2 linked regions of the Enhydrobacter sp. genome follow. The protein of the gene in region 1 interacts with the protein of each later gene in a pairwise test. Links are inferred from orthologs where the notes say so. Each region holds a gene or a part of one and is shown on either strand. Other genes may lie near its edges.

The links. Proteins that work in one complex are often made in the same cells at the same time.
Region 2: the proteins of OJF58_RS11235 (region 1) and def interact in binary tests that used the Escherichia coli proteins (3 or more experiments, as listed by UniProt). The link is inferred for Enhydrobacter sp. from one-to-one orthologs.

Annotation. Positions count from the first base shown.
Region 1 is NZ_CP126889.1:2,240,682-2,243,671, forward strand. What follows is about bases 102-2,972. They hold OJF58_RS11235 (aspartate-semialdehyde dehydrogenase), read left to right. Parts: upstream 102-965; coding sequence 966-1,979; downstream 1,980-2,972. Other genes in these bases: OJF58_RS11230 (CoA transferase), read right to left, coding at 102-817; OJF58_RS11240 (tetratricopeptide repeat protein), read left to right, coding at 2,195-2,972. Also shown: more of OJF58_RS11230, read right to left, coding at 1-101; more of OJF58_RS11240, read left to right, coding at 2,973-2,990.
Region 2 is NZ_CP126889.1:1,888,402-1,891,319, forward strand. The notes cover bases 61-2,859. They hold def (peptide deformylase), read right to left. Parts: upstream 1,846-2,859; coding sequence 1,276-1,845; downstream 61-1,275. Other genes in these bases: OJF58_RS09505 (Gfo/Idh/MocA family oxidoreductase), read left to right, coding at 61-1,203; argB (acetylglutamate kinase), read right to left, coding at 1,909-2,823. Outside these bases: more of OJF58_RS09505, read left to right, coding at 1-60. UniProt on the Escherichia coli protein: Removes the formyl group from the N-terminal Met of newly synthesized proteins. Requires at least a dipeptide for an efficient rate of reaction. N-terminal L-methionine is a prerequisite for activity but the enzyme has broad specificity at other positions.

The DNA of each region.
Region 1 (2,990 bases):
GGCCGAGAGCGGTGCAGAGCGGAGCCCAGAGCTTGTCCTCGCGAACGATCGTGAGTTGCAGCCAGCGGTCGTCGGACGTGCGATAGATGTTGGTCAATGCCGAGCGCGGCCGCTCCGGCGGCGGGCGCGGCGGCAGGAAAGCCCCGACCAGCGCCGCCTGGGCGATCACACCGCAGGACCACAGGCCGTTGCCCAGCAGCGAGGTGCCGACCCAGGACCCCTCGCCCGTCTTCGTGCGGTGGATCAGGGCCATCAGGATCGACGACACCAGCGTCATGGCCGTCGCGCGGTCGCCCTGGGCCGGGCTGGGAACGCCGGGCGGGCCGCCTTCATAGCGCTGCGCGTCGAGGAGCCCCGAACGGGCGAAATAGGCCGTCGCATCGAAGCCCGGCCGGTCACGGTCGGGCCCGGTCTCGCCGTAGCCGGTGAGCGAGGCGTAGATCAGCCGCGGATTGGCAGCCTTCACCGCCTCGTAGGTGAGGCCGAGCTTCTCGCGCACCAGCGGCGGGAAGTTGCAGATCAGGACATCGGACGTCGCGATCAGCCGATCGAGCGCAGCGCGCGCCCCGGGCTTCTTGAGATCGAGGACCAGGGAGCGCTTGTTGCGCGAGCCCATCTGCCACGGATAGTTCACTCCGGCCTTCGGATAGTTGCTCGAATCGTTCATGATCGTGCGATTGGGATCGCCGTCGGGGCTTTCGATCTTGATCACGTCGGCGCCCCAGTCGCCGAGAACGACGGCCGCCGCCGGAGCGGCGATGAAGGAGCTGATATCCAATACACGCAGACCTGCCAGCGGCAGGGAAGACTCGGCCATTGTCGATCCTTCGAATTCCTTTGAGTCGCGCGGCGAGCCTCGACGCGGCGCGTCCGACGGTCAAGCGTCGGTTGCCAACGCGTTCCGCTGCGCCTATCTCCTGCTCTTCTTCCAGCCAGAGGAATGCGCGCGCGCCGCGCATCGTGCCATGGGCTTCAGAGTCGCCGTCGTCGGCGCGACCGGCAATGTCGGTCGCGAAATGCTGCAGATCCTGGCCGAGCGGAATTTCCCGGCCGACGATGTCGTGGCGCTGGCTTCCAGCCGCTCCGCCGGGCGTCAGGTCTCGTTCGGCGAAAGCACGGTGCTGAAGGTCCACGACCTCGCCCGCTTCGACTTCAAGGGCATCGACATTGCCCTCAGCTCGCCCGGCGCCAAGGTGTCGGCGGAGCACAGCCCGCGCGCCGCCAAGGCGGGCGCGGTCGTGATCGACAACACCTCGTACTGGCGGATGGACCCGGACGTGCCCCTGGTCGTGCCCGAGGTCAATCGCGCGGCGATCGCCGGCTACAAGCGGCGCGGCATCATCGCCAATCCGAACTGCTCCACCATCCAGATGGTGACGGCGCTGAAGCCGATCCACGATGCGGCGAAGATCCGGCGCGTCGTGGTCGCGACCTATCAATCCACGTCGGGCGCCGGCAAGGAGGCGATGGACGAGCTGCTGAACCAGACCAGGAGCTTTTTCGTCAACCAGGATCTCGAACCCAAGAAGTTCGCCAAGAACATCGCCTTCAATGTCATTCCCCAGATCGACGTCTTCATGGAGGACGGCGCGACCAAGGAGGAGTGGAAGATGGTGGTCGAGACCAAGAAGATCCTCGATCCCAGGATCAGGGTTCACGCCACCTGCGTGCGCGTGCCGACCTTCATCGGTCATGCCGAGGCGATGAATGTCGAGCTCGAGGAGCCGCTCGACGAGGTCGAGGCGCGGCGCATCCTTGCCGGCGCGCCCGGCGTGCTGGTGGTCGACCGTCGCGAGCCCGGCGGCTATGTCACACCCAAGGAAGTCACCGGCCAGGATGCCGTGTTCGTCAGCCGCGTGCGGGTCGATCCGACCGTCGACAACGGGCTCGCGTTCTGGTGCGTGAGCGACAATCTGCGCAAAGGTGCGGCGCTCAATGCCGTCCAGATCGCCGAGGAGTTGATCAAGGGCTACATCTAGTGTTGGCGAAGCAACCTGCTCACTATAGGAAGCCTTTCAGATTTCGCCTTAAATATCAGATGCTTAACATTGGTGCTTGAGATAGGATCGGAGCCTACAAGCGTCCGTCCGAGCAAGTGCCTGTGAGCGATCTGTCGACCATCCATCCGTTGAGGCACCAATCCCGGGCCTCGGCAACGCCCACGTTGTTGTTTGGCCGGAAGGTCGACACCTTCATGCAGCAACTGCGCCTGGCGGGTCAGGCGTTGCGCGCCGGCCGGCTCGACGAGGCGATCGCCTCGTACTTCCGCTTGCTGGCACAGCGGCCCTATCACGCCGAGCTGCACAACAGCCTCGGCGTGGCCCTGCGCAAGGCGGGGAAGCTCGAGGCGGCGGTGTCGCATCATCGCCTGTCGCTGGCCGAGGATCCGCAGAACCCGGCGCTGCACACCAATCTCGGCAACGCCCTGCGGGCCGTGAACCGGCCCGAGGAGGCGGTGAAGCACCACTTCCGGTCGATCGCGCTCAACCGCGACTACGCCGACGGCTTTTTCAACCTGGCGCTTTGCCTGCGCGACCTCGGCCGCATCGACGAGGCGATCGGCTGCTTCACGCGCGCGCTCGCGCTCAATCCCGACAGCAAGCGTGCGCGCACCGAGCTCGCGATCGCCCTGCTGATGCGCGGCGATCTGCGCGACGGCTTTGCCATCTACGAGGCGCGCAAACGGCTGCCCGAGACGCCGACGCCCGACTTTGCACAGCCGGCCTGGGACGGCGGCCCGATCGAGGGAAAGCGCATCCTGCTCCATCCCGAGCAGGGGCTGAGCGATGTGCTGCTGTTCGTGCGGTTCGCGCGCGAGCTGAAGCGTCGCGGAGCCAAGGTGCTGGTGCTGTGCCAGCTCCCGCTCAAGGAGCTGCTGGCCGGCGCCGACTATATCGACGAGGTCGTCGCCGAAGGCGAAAGCCTGCCGCCGTTCGATGTCCATGCCTCCATGGTCTCGCTGCCGTATCTCTGCAGCCCCGATTTCGAGG
Region 2 (2,918 bases), 350 kb from region 1 along the record:
AAGGAGAACCTCGCCCGGCTGGGCTGGAAGCCCGACGTCACTTCGGCGATCTCCTTCGCCGAGGCGCGCAGGCACGGCAACACGCATCTCACCAACGACTGGCGGGCGCTGGTGAGCAACCCCGAGATCGACATCATCGTCGAGGCGACGGGCGATCCGATCGCCGCGGTCGAGCACGCGCTCGAGGCGTTCGGCAACGGCAAGAGCGTGGTGATGGTGACGGTCGAGGCCGACGCCTTCTGCGGCCCCTTGCTCGCCCGGCGCGCCGCCGCGGCAGGTGTCGTCTACAGCCTGGCCTACGGCGACCAGCCGGCCTTGATCTGCGAGCTGGTCGATTGGGCGCGCACCTCCGGCTTCTCGGTGACGGCGGCCGGCCGCGGCCACAAATGGCTGCCGCACTATGCGCAGTCGACGCCCGAGACGGTGTGGAAGTACTGGGGCCTCAACGAGGAGCAAGCGAGGCGCGGCGGGCTGAACCCCAAGATGTTCAACTCCTTCCTCGACGGCTCCAAGCCCGCGATCGAGAGCACCGCCGTGTCGAACGCCACCGGTCTCACGCCGGCGCCAGACGGGCTCGCCTTCCCGCCCTGCTCGGTGGAGGACCTGCCGTTCGTGATGCGCCCGACCTCCGAGGGCGGCCACCTGCACCACAAGGGCCAGGTCGAGGTCGCCTCGTCGCTCGAGAAGGACGGACGCGCGATTCCGTACGAGATCCGCAAGGGCGTGTGGGTCGTGTTCGAGGCCTCGACCGAATACCAGAAGAACTGCTTCGAGGAGTACATGCTCTGCACCGATCCGAGCGGCCGCTACTCGGTGATGTACAAGCGCTGGCATCTGATCGGCCTCGAGGTCGGCATGTCGGTGGCCTCGGTCGGCCTGCGCAAGGAGCCGACCGGCTGCCCCACCGGCTTCCACGCCGACGTGATCGCCACCGCCAAGCGCGACCTCAAGCCGGGCGAGATGCTGGACGGCGAGGGCGGCTATACAGTGTACGGCAAGCTCTTCCCGGCCGAGAAGTCGACCGGGTTGGGCAGCCTGCCGCTCGGCCTCGCCCACAACGTCAAGCTCCTGAAGCCGATCAAGGCCGGCCAGTCGCTGACCTATGCCGATGTGGCGATGGACGAAAGCCTGACGGCGGTGAAGCTGCGCCGCGAGATGGAGCGCGACTTCGCCCCGGCGGCGGCAAAGATCGCCGCGCAGTAGCATTCATTGGACCGCGCGCTTCCAGCGCGCCCATGAGGCGCGCTGAAAGCGCGCGGTCCAAAAAAGCTAGAGCTAAAGCGCCGGCGCGTGATCCTTTGCCTTGGCCGCCGGCTTGCCTTCGGCGGCCTCGCGCTCCTTCTCCTTCCGGGCCTTCAGGAGCTTGCGCAGGATCATATTGCGCTTGAGCGCGGAGATATGGTCGATGAACAGGATGCCGTCGAGATGGTCGATTTCGTGCTGCACGCAGGTCGCGAGCAGGCCCTCGCAGGCGAGCTCCTTCTGACCGCCGTCACGGTCGAGATAGCGCACCGTCACCTGCGCCGGGCGGACCACGTCGGAATAGTGGTCCGGCACCGAGAGACAGCCTTCCTCGTAGGTCGCGTCCTCGTCCGAGGCCTCGACGATCTCCGGATTGGCCATGAAGAGGGGACCGACCTTGGTATCCTCGCGGTCGATGTGCAGGACGACGACTCGCTTCAGCACGCCGACCTGGGGCGCCGCCAGTCCGATCCCGGGCGCGGCGTACATGGTCTCCAGCATGTCATCCATGAGCTGGCGCACGCCCTCGTCCACCGCCGCCACGGGCAGCGACTTCTTCTTGAGGCGCGGATCGGGCGCGGTGAGGATCGTCCTGATGGCCATGGCGGTTAAATATGCAAGGAAATCAGGCGTTTCAAGGCCGGTTGCGAGGCGCTCGCAGCCGCTTCAGGCGCGCTTGACCATGGTGCCGACCCCCGCCTCGGTGAAGACCTCGAGCAGCAGGCAGTGCGGCACACGGCCGTCCATGATGGTGGCCGCCTCGACGCCGCGGCTCACCGCGTCGATGCAGTTCTCGACCTTGGGGATCATGCCGCCGGAAATGGTGCCGTCGGCGATCAGCGCTCGCGCCTGCTCGACCGTCATCTCCGGGATGAGCTGGCCGTTGCGGTCGAGCACGCCCGGCACGTCGGTCAGGAACAGCAGCCGCTTGGCCTTCATCGCGCCGGCGATGGCGCCCGCCGAGGTGTCGGCATTGATGTTATAGGTGAGCTCGTCGTTCACGCCGAACCCGATCGGCGCCACCACCGGGATGACGTCGGCCCGCCGGAGCTGCTCCAGCACCATGACGTTGATCATGGCGGGCTCCCCCACCTGCTTGAGGTCGACCTTCAGCATCTCTCCCGTCTTGGGATCGCGCATCCGCTCGACCCTGTTGGCGAGGATCAGGTTGCCGTCCTTGCCGCAGATGCCGACCGCGATGCCGCCGCATTCGTTGATGTCGGCCACGATCGCCTTGTTGATGGAACCGGCCAGCACCATCTCGACGATCTCCATGGTCGCGGCGTCGGTGACCCGCAGCCCGTTCACGAACTCGCTCTTGATCCCGACCCGCTCCAGCATCCTGTTGATCTGCGGGCCGCCGCCATGGACCACGATCGGGTTCATGCCGACCTGCTTCATCAGCACGATGTCGCGGGCGAAAAGGTCGCCCAGCCTGGGATCGGTCATGGCATGGCCGCCATATTTCACGACGAAAGTCGCGTCGTTGTGACGGCGCATGTACGGCAGGGCCTTGGAGATGGTCTCCGCCATGCGGATGAGCCGCTTCTGCTCCTTGTCGGTCTGAACCGGCTCGACCATGTCGCGTGAAATCCCAGTTTGGCAAAAGCCCTCTCCGCGCCGGGAGAGGGCTAGGCAGGCATCATATATCAGGCGTGCGGCGGATAGAAGAAGCG